Regions from separate parts of the Aeromicrobium sp. Leaf289 genome, predicted to be linked through region 2. Evidence: predicted binding sites of a transcription regulator. Region 2 holds the regulator's gene; each other region holds the start of a gene.
The links. Region 2 encodes LexA, which represses DNA repair genes until DNA is damaged. Its sites were predicted from a motif close to TCGAACANNTGTTCGA; they were not measured.
Positions count from the first base shown of each region.

Region 1 (10,152 bases), on a different contig from region 2:
GCGTCGCCGTAGTCCTTGTGCACCACCGGCTCGCCGGCACGTGGCTCGAGCTCGGGGACGATCTTCCACCCCTCGGTGCCCGTCGCAGGACCGTCGTCGTCGGCGAGGGAGTCCTGCACCCACACGACCGGCACGTCGGCGGACCTGGCTCGCTGCACGAGCTCGGCGATCCGGCCGACCACGGCATCACGCTCGTGGGCGTTCTCGACGACGTCGTTCTGCACGTCGACGACGAGGAGGGCGGTGCGTGACCTGTCGGGGAACTGGCTCATGTCCCGCCGCTAGACCCGCGGGACGACGTTTCGGGACGCCGGATGCAGATCAGACCGTGGGTGGAGGCGTGGCGCCGCAGGAGCACCTAGGGTCGGGCGGGTGAGCACGCCAGCGGACCGTCCGGGCGGTCGTCGACCGTGGCGGCTGGGTCCGCGCGCCACCCAGTGGTTCGACGCCGCCCTCGTGGCCGGGCTCCTCCTGCTCGTGGCCGCGACGCTCGGGATCGACCAGCCGCTGTACGTCACCGCGCTCAGCGGGCTGCAGGTGCTGCCGCTCGTCTGGCGTCGACACCGCCCGGCCATGGCCTTCGCGCTGGTCTGGGTGTTCAGTGGCGTGCAGGCCCTGGTGCACGACTACCCTGCGATCGGCCAGCTCGCCTACCCCGTGGCGATGTACTCGCTCGCTCGCTTCGGGCGCCCCCGCGACGCCTGGGTCGGGCTGGGGCTCAGCGCCGTCGCGACGGGGGTCGCCACCTACGTCTGGGTCATGGCCGGGCGCTACGACGGCCTGCCGCCCACGGTCGAGCAGGAGCCCCTGAGCCTGCAGCTCTTCGCGCCGTACGCCCTGAGCATCGGGGCGATCGTGGTCGCCGCGTGGGCGCTCGGCACCCAGGCTCGCCTGCGACGCGCGTACGAGGCGGCGCTGATGGAGCGCGGCGAGCGGATGGCGGCCGAGGCGGAGGAACGCACGCGCGCCGCAGCCGCCGAGGAACGCACCCGTGTGGCGCGGGAGATGCACGACGTCGTGGCGCACGGCATCACCGGCATGATCGTGCAGGCCGATGGTGCGCGCTACGCGGCGGAGCAGGACCCGGCCGTCGCGGTGCGCACGCTCGGGACGGTGGCGACCACCGGTCGTGAGGCGCTCACCGAGATGCGTCGCCTCCTCGGCCTGCTGCGCGGCACGTCGGACCCCGAGCTGGTCCCTCAGCCCGGACTGGGCGAGCTGCCGGCCCTTCTGGCCGCCGACGTCGAGGCCGGCCGCGTGCGGGCCACGCTGCCGGACCCGACCCCCACCGTCCCCGACGGCGTGGCGCTGACGGTCTTCCGCGTGGTGCAGGAGTCGCTCACCAACGTGCGCAAGCACGCCGGCCCCGACGCGACCGCGGAGGTCGAGGTCCGCGAGGACGGGGCCGACCTCGTCGTGACGGTCGCCGACGACGGCCACGGCGCAGCCGGTTCGCCGACGTCGGGCGGCCTGGGGCTGGTCGGCATGCGTGAGCGCGTGGCGGTGCACGGTGGCTCCCTCGACGTCGGTCCGGCGCCCGGTGGAGGCTGGCAGGTGCGTGCGAGGATCCCCCGGTGAGCGACGCGACCGCACCCACCCGCGTGCTGCTCGTCGACGACCAGCAGATGGTGCGTGCCGGGTTCCGGATGCTGGTCGACAGCCAGCCCGACCTCGAGGTCGTGGGCGAGGCGGGCGACGGCCAGGCGGCGCTGGACCTCCTCGGCGCGACTCGCGCCGACGTCGTGCTCATGGACGTGCGCATGCCGGTGATGGACGGCGTGGAGGCGACACGTCGGATCCTGCAGGACGACCGCGAGACCGCGCCCCGGGTGATCGTGCTGACCACCTTCGACCTCGACGAGTACGCGTTCGCGGCCCTGCAGGCAGGCGCGTCGGCGTTCCTGCTCAAGGATGCCGCGCCACCGGACCTGCTGGCCGCGATCCGAGCCGTGCAGGCCGGTGACGCGGTCGTGGCGCCGTCGACCACCCGACGTCTGCTCGACCACTTCGTGCAGCCGTCGGGCTCGCGCAGCGTGGTGAGCGAGGCGACCACCCGGCGGCTCGCGGAGGTGACTGACCGCGAGCGCGAGGTGCTGGGCCTCATCGCCCGCGGCCTGACCAACCCCGAGATCGCCGCGACCCTCGTCGTCTCCGAGGCCACCGTGAAGACCCACGTCGGCCGACTGCTCGCCAAGACCGACTCCCGCGACCGCGTCCAGCTCGTCCTGCTCGCCCTCGAGGCGGGGCTGGGGTAGGCGGGGGCCGCCCGGGGGACGCAAGATTCTGCGTTCGAGTGCGGCGACCCGAACGATGCTGCGTTCGCGTCCGGATCCCGTCGTGAACGCAGCATCCTTCGCCTTCCCTCACGCGAAGGCAGAATCCTGCGTCCTCCTCGGGTAGGGAGGTAGGCCTCGCACCCCATACGGACCCGATGAGGTGCGAGACCTACCGCCGACCCCGCGATGCGGTGCGACACCTACCTCCGACGGCCCGGACGGGGCGAGAGTCCACCCACGGGCTGACGCCAGGACCATCCCTCGCTCCGACGACTCGGGGGGTGTCGGATCCATAGCGTCGTCGGCATGACGATCACAGCACAGGCAGCCGTCGCGACCGCCGCGTCGGCGCGCGACCTGACCAAGACCTACGGCACCGGCCCGGCGGCCGTGCACGCCCTCGACGGCGTCTCCCTCGACCTCGCGCCCGGACGCTTCACCGCGATCATGGGGCCCTCGGGCTCGGGCAAGTCGACGCTCATGCACTGCCTCGCCGGGCTCGACCGGCCGACGCACGGGACCGTCTCGGTCGACGGCGTCGAGCTGACCAGCCTCGACGACGACCGACTCACCCGGTTCCGCCGCGACCACCTCGGCTTCGTGTTCCAGGCGTTCAACCTGCTGCCGATGCTGACCGCCCGGCAGAACATCGTGCTGCCGTTCGAGCTGGCCGGCCGACGCATCGACGCGAACGTGCAGGACGACATCGACACCGTGGTCGGGGTCCTCGGGCTCGGCGACCGGCTCGACCACCGCCCGAGCGAGCTGTCCGGCGGACAGCAGCAGCGCGTCGCGATCGCCCGCGCGCTCGTGAGCCAGGCGTCGATCGTGTTCGCCGACGAGCCCACCGGCAACCTCGACAGCACCGCCTCGGCCGAGGTGCTCGCCTACCTGCGGCGTTCGGTGCGCGAGCTGGGCCGCACGGTCGTGATGGTCACCCACGAGCTCGACGCCGCCGCCTATGCCGACGACGTCGTGGTGCTGGCCGACGGTCGAATCCGCTCCCACCTCGTGGACCCGTCGCGGGCCGAGCTCGCCTCGGTGCTGGCCGCCCGTCCCGACGCCGACCTGACGCGACCCGAGGGAGGCGCCCGATGAGGACCGTGATGCTCGCGTCGCTGCGCACCCACACCCGCCGCTACGTCGCGGCGCTGCTCGCCGCGACCATCGCCGTCGGGTTCGTGGTGGCCACCAACGCGATCGCCTCGGCGGCCAAGTCCGGCCTCTCCGCGGGGATCGACGAGGCCTACCGCGGCGCCGACCTGGTCGTCGGCGACGACTACGGGATCGGCACCGAAGACGTCACCCCCGTCCTGGAGACCGCGGCGCGCCAGGGGGACGCCGCGGCGGTCATCGGGTCGTCGTTCGAGCCCGTCACCCACGACGGCATCGGCCTCGGCTCGGACACGTCCATCGGCACGGTGAGCACCGACGAACGGCTGCTGCGCCAGAGCATCGCCAGCGGTCGGGCCCCGACCAGCGACGACCAGGCGCTCGTGGACGAGCGCACCGCCACGGCGGCGCGACTCGGCGTGGGCGACGAGCTGGTCGTGGGCAAGGGCGAGGAGGCGAGCACCGTGACGGTCGTCGGCATCGCGAAGCCGTCGTCGTACCTCGCGGCCGACGTCTACGTCCCGTGGGGCACCCTGTCGAAGCTCCCGTCGGCCTACCCCGACGCCGTCGTCTACGACGTGCGCGGCGGTGACACCGCAGCCGCCACGTCCGCGCTCTCCCGAGCGGTGGACGCGGAGGTGCGCGACCGCGCCGCGTACGTGGACGCGCGCGTGATCGCCGTCAACCAGGGAGTCGACGTCATCAGCTACGTGCTGCTGCTGTTCGCCGCCATCGCCGGCTTCGTGGCGGTCCTGGTCATCGCGAACACCTTCACCATCCTCTTCGCGCAGCGCACCCGCGACCTCGCCCTGCTGCGCTGCGTCGGCGCGACCCGGCGCCAGGTCGTCCGCTCGGTCCGCGTCGAGTCCCTCGCCGTGGCGCTGGTCGCGTCGACGGTCGGCGTGCTCGCCGGCGCCGGGGCGGGCTACGGCATCGTCGCCGCGGTGCGCGGGGTGACCGGAGGTCGTCTGCTGGGGACCGTGTCGTTGTCCCCCACCTGGATGGTCGCGGCCTTCGTCGGCGGCATCGTCGTGACGGTCACGGCGGCCTGGCTGCCGACCCGACGCGTGGTGCGGGTCAGCCCGCTCGCCGCGCTCCGGCCGATGGACGCGGACGTGCGCACCCGTGCGGGCAAGGGCCGCGTCGCCCTGGGTGTCGCGGCCGTGCTCGGCGGCTCGGCGGCGCTCGCCCTCGCGGTGCAGCAGACGTCCATGCCACCCCTCCTGGCCGGCGGCATGCTGTCGTTCGTCGGCGTGCTGCTGCTCGGACCCGTGCTCGTGCCGGCGATGCTGGGAGTGGCCGGACGTCTCCTGGGCCGCACCGGTCTCGCCGCCCGCCTCGCCACGGCCAACGCGGTGCGCAACCCGCGCCGCAGCGCCGCCACCACGGCGTCGTTGCTCGTCGGCGTCACCCTGACCACGGCGGTGCTCACCGGCATGGCCAGCGCCCGCGGGGCGATGGACGACGAGATGGAGAAGCAGTACCCGGTCGACGTCGCGCTCACCGGTGACGGACCCGTCTCGGCCGGCACGCTCGAGTCGGTGCGAGCGACTCGCGGCGTCCAGGACGCCGAGGCCGTGCCCGGCGTCCGCGCGACGCTCGACGGTGTCGGGGAGGTTCCCGTGCTCGCGCCCGACGCCGCCGCCTCGTCGGTGGCGCGAGGTCGTGGGTTGGTCGAACCCGGTCGCCTGGAGGTGTTCATCCCGCCGGACGTCTCGGCCGACACCGAGACCGGGTTCCCCGAGACGATGACGCTCGAGCGCGCCGGCCGCACCGTGGACGTCGAGCGGGTGCTCGTGGGCAGCGAGTGGGGGCGGTCCGTCGTGGCCGGGCCCGGCGTGCTGGAGGCCCTCGGCGGCAGCATCGAGCCGCAGGCCGTCTGGGTGCGAGCCGACGACGGCGTGGACGTCGACGAGCTGAGCGGCAGCCTGGGCGCCGTCGCCCGCGACGCCGACCTGGAGCTCACGTCCACCCTCGCCCAGCGGGGATGGGTCGAGAAGCAGCTCGACGTGCTGGTGTGGTCGGTCCTCGGCCTGCTGGCCGTCTCGGTCGGCATCGCCCTGGTGGGCATCGCCAACACCGTCGGCCTGTCGGTCCTGGAGCGCGGCCGTGAGCACGCGTTGCTGCGGGCCCTTGGCCTGACCCGGCGCCAGCTGCGCCGCATGCTCGCCGCCGAGGGCTTGTTGCTGGCGCTCGTCGCCGCGGTCCTGGGTACGGCGGTCGGCGTGACCTACGGCTGGCTAGGGACGCTCGCGGTCGTGCGGACGGCTGTCGCCGACGTCTCCCTCGTCACGCCGTGGGACCAGCTGCTGGCCGTGGTGGTCGTGGCCGCTCTGGCGGGTCTCGTGGCCTGCGTCCTGCCCGCCCGACGGGCGTCGCGGGTGGCTCCGGCCGAGGGCCTGACGCTCGACTGAGGCATCGGCGTGACGGAGGTCCCGGAGGTCCGGGACCTCCGTCACGTATTCGAACGTGTGCTTGTTTCTTGTCCGGTGTGCCCTGTAGAATAGGTGTAGACCAGCAGGAGAAAGCATGAGCGTCGCCGCACTCGACACCCACCCGGTGCCGTCGTGCGTGCACGGACTCCACGCCCTTCTCGACACGGTCCCCACCGCGGCGTGGGACGGCCTGGACCCCGCCGAGGTCCGACGACTCCTCGCCGAGATCGGTCGCGCCGAAGCACGGCTGTCGGCCCACAAGATGGCCGCCGCACGTGTGCTGGAGAAGGCTCGCAGGGCCGCTGCGAACGGTGACGGACCGCGACCGGGGACCGGTACCTCTACCGGGGCAACGATCTCGATCGACTTCGGTGGTGACCGCAGTGGCGCCGACGCGTTGGTGAACACCGCCGAACGGATCGAGGAGCAGACCACCCTCACCGAAGCCGCCCTCGCGGCAGGCGAGATCACGATGAAGCAGGCCGACATCCTCTCCCGCGCCCTCGCGAAGCTGCCCGAGGACGTCACCAGCGAGCAACGCCTGATGTGTGAGAAGACCCTGCTCAAGGACGCGCAGAAGCTCACCCTCAAGGACCTGCGCCGCAGGGCCGCCCGGATCACCGAGACCTACCGCAAGACCGTCGACGAGGTCGACGCCGACGAGGACGAGCTCCTCCGCAAGAAGGAAGAAGCCGCGCGAGCCAAGACCAGCTTCTCGATGTGGGACAACAACGACGGCACCGTCACCGGACGCTTCACCCTCCCCGAGGCCCAGGGCGCGATGCTCAAGACCGCGCTCGACGCACTCGCAGCCCCGCACCAGAAGGTCGGGACCGTCAACGCTGCGACCGGGCAGATGGACGAGGTGGGATTCGGGCAGACCTACCCCCAGCGCCTCGGCCACGCCTTCGCGACCCTGGTCGAGCACCTCCCGGCCGACTCCCTGCCGTCCAACGGTGGCGTGTCCGCCGTGGTGACCGTCAACCTCGATCTCGACACCCTGATGGGCGGCGTCAAGGCCGCCGGGCTGTCGGACGGCACCCGCATCAGCGCCGGCGAAGCCCGCCGGCTCGCCTGTTCCGCCCAACTCGTGCCGATGGTCCTCAACGGATCTCCACTGCCTCTCGACCTCGGCTCCGCGAACCGGTACTTCAACCGCAGCTCACGCCGGGCGATGGAGAAGCGCGACGGCGGATGCACCACACCAGGTTGCGACCGCGACGCCAGATGGACCGAGGCCCACCACCTCAACCCCTACGCCATCTCCAAGACCACCGACATCAGAGACGGCGCACTCCTCTGCTCGTTCCACCACCACCGAGCACACGAACAAAGCTGGATCGGACGCATCAACCCCGACGACGAACACGTCGAGTGGAAGACACCAGGATCCGAGACCTGGCAACGCAACACCCGCTGGCGACCCTGAACCCACACCCACCACCGCACCCCGACCCATCGGTCGGGGCAGGCGTGCTGCCCAGCCACCACTGAACCGCCCGGAGTGGTCTCGACACCCCTCCCCTCGCCGGCGCTCGTGGAGGCACTCGGCCATCGGCAGCCGGCAGGATCGGACGGCCCGGTCATCGGTCGAGCTGCGACCACCAGTCCGGCACGAGCCGATCGTAGATCGCCGTGAACGCCGCCGCGTCCGGGTCGGGCAGGTCGATCCACGACCGGATGACGCCGACCGTCCCGAGCGCGATGAGGCGCAGGGCCGCGTCGGCGACGACGTCCGGGTCGGCACCGGGGACGTCGGTGGGCAGCGAGAGGCGGCCCTCCTCGAGCAGCTGCCGCGAGGATCCGAGGAAGTGCTCGCCGAGCATGGCGTGCAGGCCTCCGGCTCCCGCGTCGTCGGCCAGGCCACGTCGGTACACGGGCAGGTGCCTCAGGACGTGCTCCAGGACCCGTCGTGTCGTCTCCACCACGGCCGCGTCGGTGCCTCGGCCGGGGTCGTGGAGGAGATCGGCGCGCAGGCCGTCGAGCTCGGCCAGGAGCGCGGCCCGCAGCAGTCCGTCCGGCGTGGACGCGTGCTCGTAGAACGTCGAGCGATGCACGTCGGCACGGCGGGCCACCTCGGTGACGCTCAGCTGCTCGACGGGCGTCTCGGCCGCGAGGGCAAGGACGGCAGCGAACAACCGGTCACGGCTACGTCGGGCTCTCGCGTCCACGGGACCCCTCCCTCACCGACGTCCCCGGGACCGTCCCGGTCTCGTTCGTCACACCGCTGGGCAAGTCTATCCGACAGTTGTAGGATGAGATTTGTCCGACAGGTGTCGGACAGAAAGTGAGGACGTCATGGCCACCTACGACGTCGCGGACCGTTCCGCGATCGTGACTGGCGCCGGCTCCGGCATCGGCCGGTCCGTGGCCCTGCTGCTCGCCGCGAACGGAGCCTCGGTGCTCGTCCACGACCTGCGACAGGACTCGGCCGACCAGGTCGTGAAGGAGATCGAGACCACCGGCGGCACCGCGCGCGCCTTCGTCGGCGACGCCGCCGACCCCGCGGTCGCCCAGGCCGCCGTCGCGGCAGCCCAGGAGATGGCACCGCTGCGGATCGCCGTCAACAACGCCGGCATCGGCGGTGCCGCCGAGCCCGTCGGCAGCTACCCCGTCGACAGCTGGGAGAAGGTCGTCAGCGTCAACCTCAACGGCGTCTTCTACGGCATGCGTGCACAGGTCCCCGCCATCACGGACGCCGGCGGCGGCGCGATCGTCAACATGGGATCGGTGCTCGGCTCCGTCGGCATCGCCGGCTCCTCGGCCTACGTCACCACGAAGCACGCACTCGTCGGCCTGACGAAGAACGCAGCACTCGAGCACAGCGCCGACGGGGTCCGCGTCACGGTCGTCGGCCCCGGCTTCATCAGCACCCCGCTGCTCGAGGCCAACCTCGACGACGATGCGCAGGCCGCCCTCGCCGCCAAGCACGCGACAGGCCGCCTCGGCACCCCCGAGGAGGTCGCGTCGCTCGTGGCGTTCCTCGCCTCGGACGCGGCCACGTTCGTGACGGGCAGCTACCACCTGGTCGACGGCGGGTACGCCGCCCAGTAGGCAGCGCGGCCCGGGCCGGCGTCGCACGGTCGACCGGGCCCACGGTCGCCGGCACGACGTCTCGTCATCCCCTGGAGAGGCGTCGTGCCGGTCCCGCCCTCACGCGTCGCCGCGTGCTCGCAGGACGTGGACCGCCTTCGCGTCGGAGTCCCAGTGGCGCAGGGCGGCAGGAGCGCCCGCGAGCTCGGACGGGATCCCGGCCAGGAGGTCGAGCGCGTGCGCGAGCTGCTCGTCGCCGAGACGACGGGCGAGCGTGACGTGCGGCGTCCAGCGCCCGGGCAGCGTGAGGTCGGGCCGATCGGGCGCGTCGACCATCGCCGCGTCGACGGCCGCGTGGGTGGCCAGCAGAGCCGCGCTCGGGATCACCGCGCGCGAGACCACGGCGGACCGTCGTCCCCTGAACACCAGCAGTCCCCCGAGCCGGACCTCGTCGGGCAGCTCGACGTCGGCCAGGCGCTCGATCGTCGCCACGCCCAGCGCCGACGCGACACCCAGCGTGACGTGCGGGGCGTTGGTGAGCCCCAGGTGCAGCGCCTGGCTCGGCAGCCCCGCCGCCGACAGCAGGCCCCACTCCTCGCGCACGGCGGCGTCGAGGTCCTCGTCGAGCGTCAGCTCGATGGTCTGTGGCACGGTCCCGTCCTCTCCGGGCCGACCGTAGTTCAGCCGGCCCAGAAGCCGCGGCCGGGCCAGCCGCCGAAGCCGCCGTCGAACCCAGCGCCACCGCCAGTGCCACCGCGGCGGGAGCCGAGGTAGGACTCGACGACCGCGACGCCGAGGTCGTCGAGCTCCGGAGCCACGACGGTGCCGTCGACCTTGCGCGCCATCTGGTCGATGAAGCGCGCCAGGCCCGGGTCCTCCCCCAGCCTGAAGAAGGTGGTCTTCGCGCCCAGGCGCATCGACGCCTCCAGCTCGCGGACGCTCAGCGCGATCGTGACCGGGTGGGGCGGATAGCTGAAGAACACCTCGCCCGACGACTCCAGGTGCGACGTCGGCTCGCCGTCGGTGACGATCAGCAGCACCGGCTGGGCGTTCGGGTGCTTGCGGAAGTGCCGGTTGGCGAGCAGCAGGGCGTGGTGCAGGTTCGTGCCCTTGGCGTACTGCGCGTCGAGCGCGGTCAGCTCCTCGATCTGCATCGACTCGGCATGCCGGCCGAACGCGATCAGCTCGAGCGCGTCGCCGCGGAACCGGGTGCTGATGAGGGTGTGCAGCGCCAGCGCCGTGCGCTTCATGGGCACCCAGCGGCCGTCCATGGCCATCGAGAACGACGTGTCCAC
Region 1 is NZ_LMNK01000002.1:630,379-640,530, reverse strand. Features, by position in the region: gene ASF37_RS07020 (cysteine hydrolase family protein) at 1-272, opposite strand, end outside; gene ASF37_RS07015 (sensor histidine kinase) at 373-1,578, shown strand; gene ASF37_RS07010 (response regulator transcription factor) at 1,626-2,255, shown strand; gene ASF37_RS07005 (ABC transporter ATP-binding protein) at 2,583-3,374, shown strand; gene ASF37_RS07000 (ABC transporter permease) at 3,371-5,803, shown strand; gene ASF37_RS06995 (HNH endonuclease signature motif containing protein) at 5,919-7,253, shown strand; gene ASF37_RS17125 (TetR/AcrR family transcriptional regulator) at 7,408-7,962, opposite strand; gene ASF37_RS06985 (SDR family NAD(P)-dependent oxidoreductase) at 8,123-8,878, shown strand; gene ASF37_RS06980 (2'-5' RNA ligase family protein) at 8,978-9,508, opposite strand; gene ASF37_RS06975 (VWA domain-containing protein) at 9,538-10,152, opposite strand, start outside.
Region 1: a site for LexA is predicted at 5,853-5,868, ahead of ASF37_RS06995 (HNH endonuclease signature motif containing protein). Genes of this name have one in related genera too.

Region 2 (10,152 bases):
GATCGCCGGCACGCTCAGCGGGGCCGGGTCCACCGGCACCGACGTGCGCGTGATCGCCCCGCCCGTCACCCGGCCGACGCGCGCCTCGGACCTGCGCGGTCTCGACGTGCCCTTCTGTGCCAACGAGTACGGCGCCGACACGACGTCGGGGTCCGGCGGCTACGACATCACGTTCCTCCCGGTGAGCCAGAACGGCGACTCGCGCTACCTCGTCTCGCACGAGGGCACCAACCGGGCCGGCGTCATCACGACGGGCGGGCGCCAGTACGCCAGCTGCAACGCCGCCACGAAGTACACCTACTCCGCGAGCGACGACGACCTCATCTCCTACGGCACCGGCGGCCTGTCGGCCACCATCTCCGCCAACCTCGACTCCGGCAAGCACGCGCTCGGCTTCGACACCGACGCGACCTACACGTCGTCGATCAAGCCCCACGACACCTGGACGACGGTCCGCGAGTACGTGCCCGGCACCAAGATCCTGGACCGCCCGATCATCACGGCCGGCCACGCCAACTCCTCGGGCTTCAAGCAGTTCGAGGGTCTGCGCAACGGCAAGTACTGGGTCGAGGTCGGGCGACGGACGGGCTGTTCTGCCTGGTACCCCAGCATCTACAAGGACAACTACCTCTACCACAAGGGTGGCGAGCGCGGCAGCGAGCGCTGGAAGACCGTCAATGGCGCCTACCCCGAGTACGAGACGTCGTACCGCTACGGCTTCAAGGCCAAGAAGCCGCCGAGCGGCTACAAGGGCTGGATGTACCGCGACGCCTGCGTGGCGCAGAGCGCCGGTGACTACAAGCTCGTCACCATCAACAACGGCGACGCCACGTCGAACACCTCCAGGCTGCGCAAGGGCGCCACGATCTCGGGCAAGGTCTCGCGGATCGGCGGCAAGAGCAACAAGGAGATGCTGGTCTCGGTGTACTCCACGCAGGGCGTGCTCGTGATGCGCTCGGCGTACACGAGCTCCTCGGGCCGGTTCGTCATCCGCGGCCTCGCGTCGGGCAACTACCGGGTCCTGGTCAACGGTGACTCGTGGCGCGGAATCGGCCGCACCCACAAGGGCACGCAGACCAAGCGGGTCACGGCCGGCAAGTCCTACAGCGTGGGCACGCTCAACTTCCGCAGCTGAGCTCAGCTCGCCCGGCATCGCTCGGACGCCGACGCGCGACGAGGCCCTCTCCCGTGAACGGGAGAGGGCCTCGTGGGTGATGAGCGCTGACGGTGGGTGTCAGAGGCGGCGCAGCACCGTGGTGACCTTGCCCAGGATCGTGGCGTGGTTGCCGTCGATGGGGGAGTAGTCGTCGTTGTGCGGCAGCAGCCAGATCTGACCGTCCTTGCGCTGGAACGTCTTGACCGTCGCCTCGCCGTCAAGCATGGCGGCGACGATCTCGCCGTTCTCGGCGACCGGCTGCTGGCGGACGACCACGTAGTCGCCGTCGCAGATCGCCGCGTCGACCATGGAGTCGCCGCGCACCTCGAGCAGGAACAGGGTGCCGTCGCCGACGAGGGAGCGGGGGAGCGGGAAGATCTCCTCGACCTGCTCCTCAGCGAGGATCGGACCGCCTGCGGCGATGCGACCGAGCATGGGCACGTAGGTGGCCTCGGGGCGCTGGTCGCCGAAGCCGGTCTCGTCGACCTCGGAGTCGTCGGCCGAGCTGAGCGTGCGCCGCGCCTTGACCACCTCGGGCAGGAAGATCTCGATCGCGCGCGGGCGGTTCGGGTCGCGCTTGACGTAGCCGAGACGCTCGAGAACCCGCAGCTGGTGGGCGACCGAGGAGGTGCTGGCCAGGCCGACGGCGCCACCGATCTCGCGCATGCTGGGCGGGTAGCCGCGCTGCTCGATCTGGTCGCGCATGAAGTGCAGGATCTTCTGCTGCCGGCCGGTGAGGCCGGTCATCTCGTCGACGGGACCGTCGGGCAGCTCACGCACGGAGTTGCGTGAACCCTTCGGGCGGCCCCGACGCGGCGCGTCGGCGGAGGGGTCGAGGGTGCTGTCGTCGCTCATGGTCCCCACGCTAGACCTCTGCGGGGACGTTTACAAACACATGTTCGACAGCGTGTCGCGCGTTCGAACGGCGCGCTCGACGGTCCCGCAAACGCCCTGGGAGCGGTCACGCGCGTGCGACGCGTCACAGTCAAACACCGTGTCGAAGATTCTTTCGCTGGAATGGCAGGCGAGTGACCGTCCTGTTCGGATTCCTGTTCGAAAGGGGGCTGCTTTTGTCGGCGCCGTCCCCTACTGTCGTACACGTGTTCGATCGAACATCTGTTCGTCGGATCCGCGGAGCACCACCGCCCCCGGAGCATCGACGTTCGAATGACATCGACAGGTGCTCGATCGACACACCAAGACTCCTTCCTCTCCCTTCCCCGGAGGTCACCATGAGCACCATCACCGTCTACGAGACCAGCCGCTTCGCCCCCTCGTTCTCCCGCGGGATCGCCTCGGCGCCGCGCAGTACCACCGAGCCGGCTGCGGTCCGGCTGACCCGTCGGGGCCGCCTCGTGCTCCTGCTCGCCGTGATCGCGGCGCTGGCGGTCACGGTCGTCGCTCTCGGCTCGTCCACCGTCGCCACCTCCGACGCCGGCGCGGTCCCGGCCACCACGGTCGTCACCGTGCAGGAGGGGCAGACGCTCTGGCAGATCGCTGCCGACGCCAACCCCGAGGGCGACGTGCGCGACACGGTCGACGACATCATGCGCATGAACTCGCTGCCGAGCGCCGGTGCGCTGCAGCTCGGCTCCGACCTCGCGGTGCCCGTCTACGAGTGACGGGCCCGTCCGGCACCATGGGGGCATGAACGACGCCTCCACGCACCCGGGCCCGACGCCGGCGGACCGCCCTCTGCAGGTGCATGTGCTGGCCGACGACACCGACCGCTCCGGTGGCTACGTCACGGAGCGGCTGCGTGAGCACGGCGCCGAGCTGACCTGGATCGACCGTGACACGATCGACTCGCCGTGGTCGGCGACCGGCGTCGACTTGGTGCTCAGCCTCGGCTCGGAGCGCTCGGCGCACGAGCCCCGCTGGGCCCACGTCGTGGAGGCGGAGTCCGACGTCGTGCGGGTGGCGCTCGGCTCCGGCGTCCCCGTGATGGCCATCTGCTACGGCGCCCAGCTCGTGGCCCGTGCCCTCGGCGGCACGTCGTACCGCGGCGACGGTGCCGAGATCGGGTGGCGCCGCGTCGACACGCTCGACGACGTCCTCTGCCCGGAGGGGCCGTGGGGCCAGTTCCACCAGGACGTGCTGAGCCCGCCGCCCACGGCGCGGGTGATCGGCAGCTCCTGGTTCGGCCCGCAGTGCTTCGTCGACGAGGCCTTCGGTGCCCGCGTGATCGCCTGGCAGTTCCACCCCGAGGTGACTCCGGAGACCTTCAGCCGCTGGGTCGACGAGAGCGCCGACCTCGTGCGGGTGAGCGGGTCGGAGCCCAGCGAGCTGAAGCGTCAGGCGCTCGCGAACGCGACGCGCAGCCGTCTTGCGGCCTTCGCGCTCGTCGACGCTGCGCTCGACCACCTCGGCGTGGCGGTGCCCCGCCCCGTGTGAGGGTCGGCCGCTACTGGCTCGCGGCGAGGTTGACCAGCCAGGCCACGCCGAAGCGGTCGTTCAGCAGGCCGAACTCGTCGCCCCACGGTGCACGCTCGAGCGGTGCCACGATCTCGGCGCCCTCGCTGAGTCCGGCCCAGTAGTTGCGGATGCGGGGATCGTCGCCGTTGAGGGTGACGTTGATGGCCGTGCCCATTGACGGCTGGTCGCCGCCCGGGGGAGTGTCGGAGGCCATCAGGTCGAAGCCGGCGTCGGTGACGAGGTGGCCGTGCATCATCCGGTCGGCCACGGCGGGGTCGTCGCTCATGCCGGCCTCGCCGAAGGTCATCGCCTCGATCGTCCCGCCGAAGACGGACTGGTAGAACTCGAGCGCCTCGCGGGACTCGTCGCGGAAGTTCAGGTAGGGGTTCAGTCGCATGGTCATGCGGTCATCGTGCTCCCTTTTGTTCCTGAGAGGAAGAGGCTTCGGTGAGAGCCCCTCGGGACCGGGTACGTCCTGGTCGAGGAGGGGGTGGTTCCACCTCGGTGGCGCCGGGACACGCCGTGACACCTGAGGCTCGTGTGACTCGAGAGGCCGCTGACCTGCGCAAACATCGAGCTCTCAGATTTGTCTGAGCAACTCGTCAGACTTGCTTGCATGACCTGGTGTGCAGGCGTACGGTAGCCACTACATCTAGTGATTACACCGATGTAGTTCTCCACATCTAGTCCCACAGGGACGGGGGACTTACCCACAGGAATCCCGGGCCATCCACCTCTGCATCCCCAGGTTGTCCCCAGATCCCGCGAAGAAATCAGCCCGAGAGGAGAGCACCGTGCACTGTCCGTTCTGCAAGAACCCCGACACCCGCGTGCTCGACTCCCGGGTGGCTGAGGAGGGCGGCGCCATCCGGCGTCGTCGGGTCTGCGGAGCGTGCGAGAAGCGCTTCACGACCATCGAGCAGATGCAGCTGACGGTCCTCAAGCGGTCGGGGGCCACCGAGCCCTTCAACCGCGACAAGGCCATCTCCGGCGTCCGCAAGGCCTGCAAGGGCCGTCCGGTCTCCGACGACGACCTCGCACGCCTCGGCCAGCAGGTCGAGGACGCACTGCGCGAGAGCGGTGCGGCCGAGATCGCGGCCCACGAGGTCGGCCTGGCCATCCTCGACCCGCTCAAGAGCCTCGACGAGGTGGCGTACCTGCGCTTCGCGAGTGTCTACAAGGCGTTCGACTCGGTGGACGACTTCGCCGCCGAGATCGCCGTCCTCATGGCCCGCGCCGCAGACGGCGAGCTGGCCGAGCACACCGCACGACAGCTTCCCTGACCACCCGCCGCCCACGGGCGGCACCGGCACCCTGAACGACCTCGTCCCGTGCCACGGGGCGGGACGCACGACCTTTCACACACCAGCAGCGACACAGGAGCACGACATGACGGAGACGGTCGACGGATCGACGGGCCGGGCACAGTCCGGCAAGACGCGCGGGAGCAAGGCCGGCAAGGGCCTGAGCATCCAGCGCGTGTACACGACCGAGGGCGTGCACCCGTACGACGCCGTGACGTGGGAGCGTCGCGACGTCGTGCAGACCAACTGGAAGACCGGCGAGACGGTCTTCGAGCAGCGCGGTGTGGAGTTCCCCGACTTCTGGAGCGTCAACGCCTCCACGATCGTCACCACCAAGTACTTCCGCGGCGCCGTCGGCTCGCCCGAGCGTGAGCAGAGCCTGCGCCAGCTGCTCGACCGCGTCGTGCTCACGTACACCGCGGCCGGCAAGGAGCACGGCTACTTCGCCACCGACGCCGACGCCGAGGTCTTCGAGCACGAGCTGACGCACATGCTGCTGCACCAGGTCTTCAGCTTCAACAGCCCCGTGTGGTTCAACGTCGGCACGTCGAGCCCGCAGCAGGTCAGCGCCTGCTTCATCCTCGCCGTCGACGACTCGATGGACTCGATCCTCAACTGGTACCGCGAGGAGGGCCTGATCTTCAAGGGCGGCTCCGGTGCCGGCCTCAACCTGTCGCGCATCCGCTCGTCCAAGGAGCTGCTGCGCTCCTCCGGCGGCACCGCGTCGGGCCCCGTCTCCTTCATGCGCGGCGCCGACGCGTCCGCCGGCACCATCAAGTCCGGTGGCGCCACGCGTCGTGCGGCCAAGATGGTCGTGCTCGACATCGACCACCCCGACATCGTCGAGTTCGTCGAGACCAAGGAGCGCGAGGAGGAGAAGATCCGCGTCCTGCGCGACGCCGGCTTCGACATGGACCTCGGTGGCGACGACATCACCAGCGTTCAGTACCAGAACGCCAACAACTCGATCCGTGTCGACGACGCCTTCATGCGCGCCGTCGAGGAGCACACCTCCTACGGCCTGCGGGCCCGCACCAGCGGCGAGGTGATCGAGGAGATCGACGCCAACGAGCTGTGGGGCAAGGTCGCCAAGGCCGCCTGGGCCTGCGCCGACCCGGGCATCCAGTACGACTCGACGATCAACGACTGGCACACCACGCCGGAGACGGGTCGCATCACCGCGTCCAACCCGTGCTCGGAGTACATGCACCTGGACAACTCCAGCTGCAACCTGGCCAGCCTCAACCTGATGAAGTTCCTCTCCGAGGACGGCACGACGTTCGACGTCGAGAAGTTCGTCAAGAGCGTCGAGCTGATCATCACCGCGATGGACATCAGCATCTGCTTCGCCGACTTCCCGACCGAGGCGATCGGCGACACCACGCGCGCCTACCGCCAGCTGGGCATCGGCTACGCCAACCTCGGCGCGATGCTCATGGCCTCGGGGCTGGCGTACGACTCCGAGGGTGGCCGCGCGCTGGCCGCCTCGATCACGTCGCTCATGACGGGCACCTCCTACCGTCGCTCGGCCGAGCTGGCCGGCGTCGTCGGTGCGTACGACGGCTTCAAGCAGAACGCCACGCCGCACACGCGGGTCATGCGCAAGCACCTGGCCGCCAACGACGACATCCGCACGCTGCACTCGATGGACATCGCCGTGCAGCGCGAGGCCACCAAGCAGTGGGCCGACAACCTGAAGATCGGCGAGAAGAACGGCTGGCGCAACGCCCAGGCGTCCGTGCTCGCGCCCACCGGCACCATCGGTTTCATGATGGACTGCGACACCACCGGCATCGAGCCGGACTTCTCGCTGGTCAAGTTCAAGAAGCTCGTCGGCGGCGGCTCGATGCAGGTCGTCAACCAGACGGTCCCGATCGCGCTCAAGAAGCTCGGCTACACCGGCGAGACCATCGAGGCGATCATGGAGTTCATCGCCGAGAAGGGTCACGTCGTCGACGCGCCCGGCCTGAAGCCCGAGCACTACGAGGTCTTCGACTGCGCCGTGGGCGACCGGGCCATCAAGCCCATGGGTCACGTGCGGATGATGGCTGCGGCTCAGCCGTTCCTGTCCGGCGCCATCTCCAAGACGGTCAACATGCCCGAGACCTCCACGGTCGAGGAGATCGCCGACGTCTACTTCCAGGGCTGGAAGCTCGGCCTGAAGGCGCTCGCGGTCTACCGCGACAACTGCAAGGTCGGCCAGCCGCTGTCCTCGCAGAAGAGCCAGGACGACAAGACGAGCGCCGCGAGCAAGGGTTCGGCCACCGAGCCTGTCGAGGTGCGTGAGGTCGTCGTCGAGAAGCCGATCCGTCGTCGTCTGCCGAAGTCGCGCCAGTCGATCACCACGTCGTTCAGCGTCGGCGGCGCCGAGGGCTACATGACCTCCGGTGCGCACGAGAACGGCGAGCTGGGCGAGCTGTTCCTCAAGCTGGGCAAGCAGGGCTCGACCCTGGCCGGCGTGATGGACGCCTTCTCGATCGCCGTGTCGATCGGTCTGCAGTACGGCGTGCCGCTCGAGACGTTCGTGCAGAAGTTCACGAACCTCAAGTTCGAGCCGGCGGGTCTGACCGACGACTCCGACGTCCGCATGGCGCAGTCGATCATGGACTACGTCTTCCGCCGCCTGGCGCTGGACTACATCGACTTCGACACGCGCTCGGCTCTGGGGATCCACTCGGCCGACGAGCGTCAGCGCTACCTCGACACGGGCAGCCACCAGCCGATCAGCAAGGGATCGACGGCCGCCGAGCTCGTCGAGACCGAGCCGGAGACGCTCAAGGAGGCCGCGACCGCCGAGGCTTCTTCGCTCACCGAGCCTGTCGAGGTGTCGAACGACGTGACCGCCGAGCAGGCCCAGGCCGACACGGCCAAGCCCGCCCCCCAGCAGGCCCACACGTCGGCCGAGCTCCTCGAGGCCATCACCGGCTCCGCGGTCGACTCGCCCCTGTGCATGACCTGCGGCACCAAGATGCGCCCCGCCGGCTCCTGCCACGTCTGCGAGGGCTGCGGCAGCACCAGCGGCTGCAGCTGAATTGCGACGTTCGGGGGCGGGCGAAGGTCCGCCCCCGAGGCGGAACGACGATTGGCTGTGCCGTGATCGGCTCCCGCACCCTCGGGAAGGGCCAATTCGACGAGCCGCGCACCTCGAGGGTGGTGCACGTTCAGCGCTGCTGAATCTTTTCCTCCTCGAAGCCGAGCGGTCAGAGGTCGTGGCCGCCCAATCCAGTGGCTCGCGGGAGACGTCTCCGGTTCGCCATCAACCTTCCGCCAATTCCCGGAGGATCGCGGAAGACCCGCGCGAGTTGACCTGGACAATCGGTCGATTACCGCGGTGATGCTTGATGAAATCAGTGGCTGCGTGCTTCGCCGAGGCGGCGACTACGACGAACACATCAGCATTCGAACTAAGGGCAGCCAACTGCTGACTGCCGTCATGCTCTGAGTTCGTTCGTACGTCGATGCCTGGCAAGAGGCGTCTGAGCACCTGAGCTGCCCGGGTGGTCGCGGACTCGGTTAGCGAGTACAGCACAATGACGGAGTTCCTGAGGTGCCGGTAAGGCGCAGCCGGGTCCGCGTTCGAAGGATCGATCTGGAAGTCGTCGGGGAGGCCCGTTGCCAGTTCATCTGCGACCAACCGCAGTCCTTCAAGCTCGGCGAGGCCCAGGCTGGAGTGCACCGGCCTCAGCACGTCCAGCGCACCGAAAAACAGCCTAGCTTTGGCATCGAGGGCGACCGCTTGTGGGCTGGCGGTAGCAGCCTGGAGCACATCGACCGTCCAGCTCGCTGTGACTGCCGAGGTTCCGACCCGAAGGATGTCCTCTGTCCAGATAAGGGACGAGGCCAGGAGTTCCGGACTGGGACCGGCAGTCGCCATGTACTCATGGAGCGCAACGGTTTGAAGGCGGATACCCGCAGTGTTCTTTTCGCTGACAGCGAAGCCCGCCAGAACCCGTTCGCACAACTCGGCGCCCTCCGGGCCTGCGAACAGCGATGAATGGGCGGCCATGAACGCGCCGCCGTGGTCTCCGAGTCGAGCAAGAGTCTCTTCATCCAGTGAGGCGAGGCGATCGGCCACCGTCGGATGGTCAAGCGGCGTCCAGTCGGCGCTGATGCTGAAGTCAGCGTTCATCCCTACACGATCATTTGATCGGAGGGCCTCGAACCATCCGAGCCATCCCAGGTTCCGCTGCGGGGTTAGAAAGTCTGCGAGCCAGGCCAAGTCGGCTCGGACGACGATGTCGTTTCCGAGGGCCTCTCCCTCAAGTCCGGAAGCTTTCACGAACGCGGCGACGCCAGCGGCGAGTCTCGGGTCCTCGAGTTCCCGGATGCATCCGAGCAGTAGGGCAGCCGTACCCGTTGACGGCGTCCCGACCAGACCAGCGTTGATCGCGGCGGCGAACTCGCCTTCTTCGATCAGTCGGTGGAGTTCGTCGGGGGGCTCTACGTTCTTCGACGTCGACGGTTCTGTCTCGGGCGCTTGAGCAGTTCCGGCTTCAGTCGAGATGATCAGTCGGAGAGAGTCCGCTAACGCCGGTGAAATGGACTGTGCTCCATCGGCCAAGCGCTGAAGCGTGGCTGTTGCGGCGCCCTTCAGTTTGGAGAGCACAAACTCGACGACGAGCGCGGGACGGCTTTCTGGCGTGCCTCCTGCCGTGAGCATCCGGAGGGCGGCTGGAATTTGGTCGGCAGCTTCGAGTAGTGATGCTCCATCGCCAATTGCGTCGGCCACTTCTAGGTAGTGTTCGTAGAGAGCGTTCTGAAGCAGTCGAGTGATCCCGAGTGGGCGACGCAGTTGGAGGACATGTTCCAAGTCCTGGTCGGCGAAGATCGCGGTCGTGTCGCCAAGCCCGGCGTGAACGCGCAAACGTAGGAACGCGAGGTTCGAGTGGTCGAGATCGGCGAAGGCTTCGAGGTCACGCAGGCATTCAAGGGCAATTCGTCGATCCTGAGCACCGATCGCGTGGCCCAAGTCGTCGAGAACCTCGACCGTGGTCCGAGGGGCGTCGAACTCAGAGCGGGGACGCTTCCACACCAGTTTGGAGAGAACGAGGAGTGCTTGGCGTACCTCGTCGCGAGCCGTCCCGTTGCCGCGAGGCAGCACCTCGAAGCGAAGCGGCGGCACGGCTTGGGCGGCCAGCGCCGTGTCAAACGGATCCTGCGGGTAGAGCCGCCCTCGGCTCCTCGGCAGGTCACTGAAAGTTGGCCCTACCCAGGCGTCTAGAAGCGTGAGCAGTTCCCTCTGCTCTCGCTTCGTGGGAGCGAACGCGTACCAGTACA
Region 2 is NZ_LMNK01000001.1:388,996-399,147, reverse strand. Features, by position in the region: gene ASF37_RS01855 (hypothetical protein) at 1-1,135, shown strand, start outside; gene lexA (transcriptional repressor LexA) at 1,235-2,011, opposite strand; gene ASF37_RS01845 (LysM domain-containing protein) at 2,389-2,778, shown strand; gene ASF37_RS01840 (type 1 glutamine amidotransferase) at 2,804-3,550, shown strand; gene ASF37_RS01835 (VOC family protein) at 3,561-3,974, opposite strand; gene nrdR (transcriptional regulator NrdR) at 4,366-4,854, shown strand; gene ASF37_RS01825 (vitamin B12-dependent ribonucleotide reductase) at 4,961-7,906, shown strand; gene dpdD (protein DpdD) at 8,132-10,152, opposite strand, start outside.

Region 3 (10,152 bases), on a different contig from region 2:
GCGTGTACCTGCCGCCGATCATGGACCCGACCTACGGCTACGAGGCGGTCAACGTCGAGGCGCAGATGGGCAACAGCGCCTCGCTGCTGTCGTGGACCCGACGCATGATCGAGGTGCGCAAGCAGCACCTCGCGTTCGCCGAGGGCGACTTCACCGACCTGGGCGGCTCGAACCCGAGCGTGCTCGCCTACCAGCGCGTGTGGACCCGTCCCGACGGGGAACGCGACGTCGTGCTCTGCGTCAACAACCTGTCCCGCTTCCCCCAGCCCGTCGAGCTCGAGCTCGGCGAGCACGAGGGGTGCACCCCCGTCGAGCTGACCGGCAGCGTCCGCTTCCCCCGCGTCGGTGAGCTGCCGTACCTGCTCACCCTGCCGGGCCACGGCTTCTACTGGTTCCAGCTGTCCGAGCTCGGCGACGAGGGCGAACGAAGGAGCATGACATGAGCGATCCCGTGAGCACTCCCGACCAGGGCACTCCCGACCAGGGCCACGAGGTCGGGACCTCCGACGTCGACCGCGTGGTGGCGGCCCTGCCCGACTGGCTTCCCGCGCAGCGGTGGTTCGGCGGCAAGGACCGACCCGTCACCGGCACGCGCACCGTCGACTGGACCGTGGTCCTGCCCGGTGAGCCCCTTCTCGTGCACCTCGTGGTGGAGGTGCAGCAGGGCGACCGGACCGAGGCCTACCAGCTGCTCCTCGGTCGACGCAGCGACGGACTGCCCGACGTCCCGGCGGCGGCGGCGATCCCCGCCGGCGACGGTCCCGTCTGGTACGAGGCCAGCGGCGACGCCGACCTCACGGGCGTGCTGCTGGACCACGTCGCCGCGGGCGAGCGCGTCGGTGACCTGCGCTTCGACCCCGAGCCCGGCGTGGAGCTGACCACCGGCCTGCGCGCGCACCCCATCTCCTCGGAGCAGAGCAACACGTCGCTCGTCTACGGCGGCCAGTACATCCTCAAGCTGTTCCGCAAGCTCACCCCGGGCGTCAACAAGGACCTCGTGCTGCACCGCGCCCTGCGGCAGGTGGGTTCCGCGCACGTGGCCGAGCCGCTCGGTGCGATCAGCGGACGGATCGGCGACGACGAGGTCAGCTTCGGGATGCTGCAACGGTTCCTGCCCGACGCCGCCGACGGCTGGGTCATGGCCACCACGAGCGTCCGCGACTTCATGGCCGACGACTCCGGCCTGCCGCCCGGCGACCTGGGCGGCGACTTCGCCGGGGAGGCGTACCGGCTGGGCCGGGCCGTGGCCGACGTGCACGCCGACCTCGCCCGTGCCCTGGGCACCGAGCCGGCGGCCGACGACGACCTCGAGCGCACCGTGGCGGCCATGGAGGCACGGCTCGACCGCGTCGCTGCGGAGGTCGACGACCTGGCGCCCCACGTCGACGGGATCCGCGAGGCGTTCCACCGCTTGCACGGCATCGAGCTGACCCTGCCGCTCCAGCCCGTGCACGGCGACCTGCACCTCGGCCAGGTGCTCCGCACCGTCCACGGCTGGCTGCTGCTCGACTTCGAGGGCGAGCCCGCCTCGAGCCTGGCCGAGCGGTCGGCGCTGCGCTCGCCCCTGCGCGACGTCGCCGGCATGCTGCGCTCGTTCGACTACGCGGCCCAGCAGCTGCTCGTGGGCCAGCCCGCCGACGAGGAGCAGACCGAGCGGGCCGCGGCCTGGGCGCGCCACAACCGGCTGGCGTTCTGCGACGGCTACGCCAAGGCGGCCGGCCGCGATCCACGCGACGACGCCGACCTGCTGCGCGGCCTCGAGCTCGACAAGGCCGTCTACGAGGTGTCCTACGAGCACGCCAACCGACCCGACTGGTCGAGCGTCCCGCTGGGGTCGATCGCCCGGATCCTGCGTGAGGGTGAGTGACATGAGCGAGTCCACGACGAGCTGGCCCCCCGCGGTGGGTGACCTCGACCTGCACCTGGTGGCCGAGGGCCGCCACGAGCGGCTCTGGGAGGTCCTCGGTGCGCACGTGCGCACGCACGAGGGCCCGTCCGGGCCGGTGGGCGGGACCTCCTTCGCCGTCTGGGCGCCGAACGCGCAGGCCGTGCAGGTCGTCGGCGACTTCAACGGCTGGGACGGCGGGGCCCAGGCGATGCGGGCCCTCGGCGGTTCGGGCGTGTGGGACCTCTTCGTCCCGGACGTCGGCGCGGGCGCGCGCTACAAGTTCCGCCTCCAGGGTCCCGACGGTGCGTGGCACGAGAAGGCCGACCCGCTCGCCTTCGGCACCGAGGTCCCCCCGGCCACCGCGTCCGTCGTCGTGGAGCCGCAGCACCGCTGGCGCGACGATGCATGGGTGGCCCGACGCGACGCGACCGCGTGGCTCGAGGCGCCGGTGAGCGTGTACGAGGTGCACCTCGGGTCGTGGCGACCGGGGCTGTCCTACCGGGAGCTGGCCGACGAGCTCGGCGACTACCTCGTCGAGATGGGCTTCACCCATGTCGAGCTCATGCCCGTGGCCGAGCACCCCTTCGGCGGCTCGTGGGGCTACCAGGTCACGTCGTACTACGCCCCCACGTCGCGCTTCGGCTCCCCCGACGACTTCCGGTGGTTCGTCGACGAGCTGCACCAGCGCGGCATCGGCGTCATCGTCGACTGGGTGCCCGCGCACTTCCCGCGGGACGAGTGGGCCCTCGCCCGCTTCGACGGCACCCCGCTGTACGAGCACCCCGACCCGCGGCGCGGCGAGCAGCCCGACTGGGGCACCTACGTCTTCGACTTCGGCCGCAACGAGGTGCGCAACTTCCTCGTGGCGAACGCGCTCTACTGGCTCGAGGAGTTCCACCTCGACGGCCTGCGCGTCGACGCCGTCGCCTCGATGCTCTACCTGGACTACTCGCGCAACGACGGCGAGTGGGTGCCCAACAAGCACGGCGGCCGCGAGAACCTCGAGGCCGTGCAGCTGCTGCAGGAGCTCAACGCCACGGTCTACAAGCACCACCCCGGCGTGATGATGATCGCCGAGGAGTCCACCGCGTGGCCCGGCGTCAGCGCGCCCACCGACGCCGGCGGTCTCGGCTTCGGCTTCAAGTGGAACATGGGCTGGATGCACGACACGTTGTCATACCTGGGGCAGGACCCCGTGCACCGCTCGTACCACCACGGCGAGATGACCTTCGCGATCGACTACGCCTGGACCGAGAACTTCGTCCTGCCCCTCTCGCACGACGAGGTCGTGCACGGCAAGGGCTCGCTGTGGGGCCGGATGCCCGGCGACGCCTGGAACAAGGCGGCCGGCGTGCGCGCGCTGCTGGCCTTCATGTGGGCGCACCCCGGCAAGCAGATGCTGTTCATGGGCGGGGAGTTCGGCCAGGAGGGCGAGTGGGCCGAGTCGCGCGGTCTCGACTGGCACGCGCTGGAGGACCCGCTGCACGCCGGTGTGCTCGAGCTGGTCAGCGACCTCAACCTCACCTACCGCGACACCCCGGCCCTGTTCACGGCCGACGCGCGTCCCGAGGGCTTCCGGTGGATCGACGCCTCCGACACCCAGGGCAACGTCATCTGCTTCCTGCGGATCGGCTCGGACGGCTCGCAGCTGGCCTGCCTGGCCAACTTCTCCGGCAGCCCTCACCACGACTACCGGGTGGGCCTGCCCCTGCCCGGCACGTGGCGCGAGGTGCTGAACACCGACGCCGAGTCCTACGGCGGCTCCGGCGTCGGCAACCTCGGCAGCGTCGAGGCCGAGATGGTTCCGCACCACGGGTTCGCGGCATCCGCCGAGGTCCAGCTGCCCCCGGCCGGGGTGCTCTGGCTGGTGCCCGAGCAGCAGTAGGTCGGGCCCGGTCCGCGCCCTGCGCACCACCCTTCGGCCCCGCTCCGCACGGAGTGGGGCCGAAGGTCTGTGGACCGCCGGGACGTTCTGCTTGTATTCGAACATGTGCTTGTTTCATGCCTGATCCTGCCTCTAGAATGGGAGTAGATCAGCAGGAGGAATCATGAGCGTCGCCGCACTCGACACCCACCCGGTGCCGGCGTGCGTGCGTTCCGCGCGTGAGTCGTTCTCCGCGGTGCCCACGAGTGCGTGGGACGGGCTCGAGACCGGCGAGGTCCGACGGTTGATCGGTGAGCTGTCCCGGTTGGAGTCCCAGGTCGCCGCGCACAAGATGGCCGCCGCACGCGTGCTGGAGAAGGCCCGCAAGGCCGCGGCGAACGGTGACGGACCGCGCCCGGGAACGGGCACCTCGACCGGGGCCACGATCTCGTTCGACTTCGGTGGGGACCGCAGCGGCGCCGACGCGTTGGTGAACACCGCGCAGCGGATCGAGGAGCAGACCACCCTCATCGAGAACGCGCTCGCCGCCGGGGTGATCAGCACCAAGCAGGCCGACCTCATCTCCCGCGCGTTGGCCAAGCTTCCCGACGACGTGACTTCAGAACAGCGTGAGCGGTGCGAAGAGACCCTGCTGAAGGACGCGCAGCGGCTGACTCTGAAGGACCTGCGCCGGCGGGCGGCTCGGATCACCGAGACCTACCGCAAGACCGTCGACGAGGTCGACGCCGACGAGGACGAGATCCTCCGCAAGAAGGAAGAGGCGGCCCGGGCGAAGACGAGCTTCTCGATGTGGGACAACAACGACGGCACCGTCACCGGCAGCTTCACCCTCCCCGAAGCACAGGGCGCCATGCTCAAGACCGCCCTCGACGCACTCGCAGCACCCCACCAGAAGGTCGGCACCGTCAACGCCGCCACCGGCGAGATGGACGAGGTGGGATTCGGCCAGACCTACCCCCAGCGCCTCGGCCACGCCTTCACCACCCTCATCGAGCACCTCCCCGCCGACCAGCTCCCGTCCAAAGGCGGCGTCAGCGCGGTCGTCACCGTGAATCTCGACCTCGAGACGCTCATGGGTGGCGTCAAGGCCGCCGGGCTGTCGGACGGCACCCGGATCTCGGCCGGCGAAGCCCGCCGGCTCGCGTGTTCGGCGCAGATCGTGCCCATGGTCCTCAACGGCAAGCCACTCCCGCTCGACCTCGGATCAGCGAACCGGTACTTCAATCGGGCCTCGCGCCGAGCCATGGAGAAGAGAGACGGCGGATGCACCACACCCGGTTGCGACCGAGACGCCAGATGGACCGAGGCCCACCACCTCAACCCCTACGCCACCTCCAAGACCACCGACATCAGAGACGGCGCACTGCTCTGCCCGTTCCACCACCACCGAGCCCACGACCAAGGCTGGATCGGACGCATCAACCCCGACGACGGCCACGTCGAGTGGAAGCTCCCCGGCTCCGACACCTGGCAACGCAACCACCGCTGGCGACCCTGACACCCGACCAACGACGACATCCGACCCATCGGTCGGGGCACTCGTGCTGCCCGGCTGCCACTAAGCCGCCTGGAGTGGTCTCGACACACCTCCCCTCGCTGGCGCTCGTGGAGGCACTCGACCACCGGGGTGCTCACGGATCTCCGAGGCGTTCGGTGGATGGTCCCGGATGCTCGACCATCGGGGTCGGGATCGGCGGCGCGGCACTGTGCCGCGACCACCCGGCCGGCTGCACCTAGGCTGACGACCATGACGACGTGGGGTGCATCGAGCGAGGTCGGACGTCTGCGGACGGTCATGCTGCACCGGCCGGGCCAGGAGCTGGCGCGGCTGACGCCACGCAACAACGACTCGCTGCTGTTCGACGGCATCCCGTGGCTGGGGCGCGCGCAGGACGAGCACGACGCGTTCGCGCAGGCGCTGCGCGACCACGACGTCGAGGTGCTGTACCTCGTGGAGCTGCTCGTCGAGACGCTCGAGCAGCCCGAGGCGCGGGCCGAGATCATCGCCAGCACCACGGCCACGCTGCACCTCGGCGACAGCCTGCGCCGCTACCTCGTGTCGGCGCTGACCGACCTGCCTGCCGACGAGCTGGCCGCGGTCGTCACCGCCGGCCTGCGCAACGACGAGATCGCGCACCGCAGCATCGTCACGAGCCTGCTGCGCCCCGACGACTTCCTCGTGGACCCGCTGCCCAACCTGCTGTTCACGCGCGACTCCTCGGTGTGGCTGCCGGACCGGGTGGCCGTGACCAGCCTGGCCATGCCGGCCCGCGTGCGCGAGACGCAGCTGACCGGGCTGATCTACACCCACCACCCGCGGTTCGCCGGCGCCGAGCGCGTCCACGGCCCGCACCTGGAGCACCTCGAGGGCGGCGACGTGCTGCTGCTCGCCCCTGGCGTCATCGCCGTCGGCGTCGGCGAGCGCACCACCCCGGCGGGCTTCGAGCGGTTCGCCTCGACGGTGCTCTCCACCGGGCTCGCACGGACGGTGCTCGCGGTGCCGATCGCGCAGGAGCGCGCCACCATGCACCTCGACACGATCGTCACCATGGTCGACGTCGATAGCGTGGTCATCTACCCCAACATGGCCGACGAGCTGCGCGCCATCGCCGTCACGGCGAGCGACGACGAGGACGGCACGCTGGTGGTGGGTGCCGAGCGGTCCTTCTTCGAGGCCGCGGCCGAGGCGATGGGCATCGAGGCGCTGCACCGCATCGACACCGGCCTGGACCCGGTCACGGCCGAGCGCGAGCAGTGGGACGACGGCAACAACACCCTCGCGATCGACGCCCGTCTCGCCGTGGCCTACGAGCGCAACGAGCAGACCAACGCCCGGCTCGAGGAGCACGGCATCGAGGTCGTCGCGATCAGCGGCTCCGAGCTCGGGTCGGGGCGCGGTGGCCCGCGCTGCATGAGCTGCCCGATCCTGCGCGACTGACCCTCAGACGATCGTGACCTGCGGGCTGTAGAGCGCCATGGCGTCGAGGGCGCGGCGGTGGTTCTCCGGCGAGGAGCCTGCGCAGGCGTCGGCCACGACCTCGACGGTCGCGCCCGCATCGGCGGCAGCGAGCACCGTCGAGAGCACGCAGCAGTCGGTGGACACCCCGGCCACCACGAGCGTCGGCGCGGACCCGGTGACGGCCTGGACCGCGTCCCACTTGCCGAACGTCGGCGCGGACACGACCGTGGCCTCGGCCGCGAGGTCGGCCAGGTCGGGCACGACGTCGAACATCGGGTCGTCGGGCGGCCGATCGGCGAAGGGCCATGCGTCGAAGTAGGTGCGCCAGGACCCGATGCGCTCGGCGTCCGGGGCCGGGACCCATCGCGTGACGATCGTGGGCAGAGCGGCGGCCAGCGCCCGGATCGGCTCGACCGTGTCCGCGAACATCGGCGACCCCCACGGGGAGTCCGGGTCGGCGAACACCCGCTGCGGGTCCACGACGACCAGCCAGCGGTCGATCACGGGACCAGCGCCTCCTGGCGGCGGACCACGGAGCGGCGGGCGACGAGCGTGACCACCAGACCGAGGGCGAAGGCCACGAGGACGCCGAGGTTGGCGTACGGCCAGGCACCGTCCCAGCCGGCACCGTCGGGCAGGCGGGTGCCCAGGCCGAACGGCTGGATGAGGTAGCCCTGCCAGTCGTTCCACGCGGTGCCCGAGACCTGGTTGACGACCAGCCCCCAGCCGATGACCGAGGCCACGAGCATGGTGCCCACCGACGTCCAGTCGACGGCTCCGTAGCGGCCGGAGGCGTCGAACAGGGCGGCGTCGTCGTAGTCGCGCCGACGCAGCGCGATGTCGCCGATCATGATGCCGGCCCAGGCGGCGATGGGGACCCCGAGCGTGATGAGAAAGCTCGTGAACGGGCCGAGGAACGTCTCCGCCACGAACACGACGTAGACGGTGCCGAGCGTCAGGATCACGCCGTCGATGCCGGCAGCGGCGGGGCGGGGGATCCGCACGCCCAGGCTGAGCAGGGTGAGGCCCGAGGAGTAGATGCCGAGCACCGCACCCGAGACGAGGGCCAGCACCGACGCGACCAGGAAGGGCACGAGGAACCACGTGGGCAGGACGGACGCCAGGGTGCCGATGGGGTCGTCCACGATGCCCGCGCTGAGGGTGTCCGAGGATCCGGCCAGCAGCACGCCGTAGACCACGAGGACCACCGGGGCGAGAGCGCCGGCGATCGTGTTCCACAGCACGATCTGCGAACCAGGGGTGTCACGCCGCTGGTAGCGCGACCAGTCCGCGGCGATGTTGATCCAGCCGAAGCCGAAGCCCGTCATCACCATGACGAAGGCGCCGACGACGGCCTGGCCCGAGCCGCCGGGCAGCGCCGTGACGCGGTCGAGGTCGATCTGGTCGAAGGTCAGCAGGATGTAGCCGATGGTCACGGCCCCGGTCAGCCACGTGAGGACCGACTGCATTCGCATGATCAGGTGGTAGCCGGCCACCGACGCCGCGACGATCAGCGCCGCGATCACGACGCACGCCACGACCTTGGTGCCGGTGCCACCGCCCCAGCCGAGCTCCCGGAAGATGGTCGCCGTCGCGAGCGTCGCCATGATCGCGAGGAAGGTCTCCCACCCGATGGAGATCAGCCAGCTGAACACGCCGGGCACCTTCTGGCCGACGACGCCGAAGGGCGCGCGGCTCAGGACCATGGTCGGCGCCGACCCTCGCTTGCCCGCGATGGCCACGAGACCGCACGCGGCGAAGGAGACCACCACGCCGAGCACGGTCACGAGGACGGCCTGCACCAGCGAGAGGCCGAAGCCCAGCACGTAGCTGCCGTAGGAGATGCCGAACACCGACACGTTGGCCGCGAACCACGGCCAGAACAGGTCGGACGGCTTGGCGGTGCGGTCGGACTCGTCGATGACCTCGATGCCGGCGACCTCGATGCCGGCACGCCGCACGGCCTCGAGACCGGACGGACCTGCGGTGGGCTGCTCGTTCATGCACCCAGCGTCCCACGGTCGGGCTCGACGTGGGCCCACCATCGGGCCCACGGGCCCGGGTGCCCAGCAGTCCGGGCGGCCTAGCCTCGCTCACCGGCACCGGCCCCCGGAGCCCATCCCCCCTCGGAGACTCCCATGAAGCGCACCCTCCTCGCCCTGACCGCCTCGGCCGCCGTCGCCCTCGCCACCACCGCCGGTCCGGCGGCGGCGTCCAACCCCGTCGACGTGACCAAGGAGTCCTGCTTCTCCAACCAGACGCTGCGCGCCGGCTGCGTCAGCCTGAAGTGGGACGCGAGTGACCGGAACGTCCGCGCGATCGGCCTCGCCTGGTCGAAGGGCGACCCCAAGGTCGGCGCGGTCACCGAGCTCACCCTGCAGCGCCGCACGTGTGGCGGGTCGTGGAGCACCGTCTCCTACGACGCCGACCCCGACGGCTACGCGGTGCTCGACACCGTCGGCTCCCCGGCGTACTCGGCCGGACTCACCGGTCGTCAGTGGCGCGCGAAGGCCGTGGTGTCGTGGAAGGTCTCCGGCTACCCCAGCACCCGCGGGAGCTCCGTGCGCACGACCCCCGTCTTCGGCTCCTGCTGACCCGCCCGGCTCAGCGGATGGTGAGCTGGCGGCTCGTCAGGTTGGAGCGGGCGTTGCGCTGCTCCGACGTGAGCGGGGCGTCGTCGGCGATGGCGGCGTCCAGACGCTCGGACAGCGCCGCGAGGGGGGCGTCGAGGGCCGCAGCGCCGTCGTCGACCACGGCGGGGTCCATCTCCCACACCGGCACGAGCAGGCCGTGCGCGCGGAACATGCCGATGAGCTTGGTGCCCTCGCCCAGCGTCTCCTCACCGGCGGCGGCCAGCCGGGCGAAGCCGTCGAGCACCGTGTCCTCGTTCTTGGTGACCACCCAGCGCAGGTAGCGCTTGTCGGCCATGCGCACCCAGTAGGCGGCCTCGACGGAGGTCAGACGCTCGGTCGGCGAGACCGACTCGTTGGCCTGGGCGAGCGCGTCGGAGCCCTCGGCATCGGTGCCCTCCACCCAGAAGTCGAAGCCGTCGTGCACCTCGACGTCGAACGACGACGCCGGGTCCACGACCTGCTGCAGCCGGTCGCCCACGCCGGGGTCGCGCACGGGGACGGGGTTGCCGGGCTCGGTCTCGCGGGCGGTCTCGATGGTGCCGGCGAGGTCGCGGCTCACGTCGCCGTGGTTGTGCAGCACCTGCAGACCGAGCCAGATCTCGCCGTCGGGACGGCGGATGCCGGCCCCACTGCCGGGGAGCAGGGAGCACACGCGCACCTGCTCGCCGCCGTTGAGCGTGACCGTGGCCGTGGCTGCGGGCACGAACTCGCGCAGCGCGATCCAGTCACCCTCCCCGGGCAGTCCCTCGAACGTGCGGGCCACGAACGGCATGCGGGCAGGCTTCGG
Region 3 is NZ_LMNK01000002.1:284,288-294,439, forward strand. Features, by position in the region: gene treS (maltose alpha-D-glucosyltransferase) at 1-443, shown strand, start outside; gene ASF37_RS05240 (aminoglycoside phosphotransferase) at 440-1,867, shown strand; gene glgB (1,4-alpha-glucan branching protein GlgB) at 1,869-3,773, shown strand; gene ASF37_RS05250 (HNH endonuclease signature motif containing protein) at 3,937-5,271, shown strand; gene ASF37_RS05255 (arginine deiminase) at 5,521-6,711, shown strand; gene ASF37_RS05260 (cysteine hydrolase family protein) at 6,715-7,236, opposite strand; gene ASF37_RS05265 (cytosine permease) at 7,233-8,735, opposite strand; gene ASF37_RS05270 (hypothetical protein) at 8,871-9,326, shown strand; gene ASF37_RS05275 (DUF5926 family protein) at 9,337-10,152, opposite strand, start outside.
Region 3: a site for LexA is predicted at 3,871-3,886, ahead of ASF37_RS05250 (HNH endonuclease signature motif containing protein). Genes of this name have one in related genera too.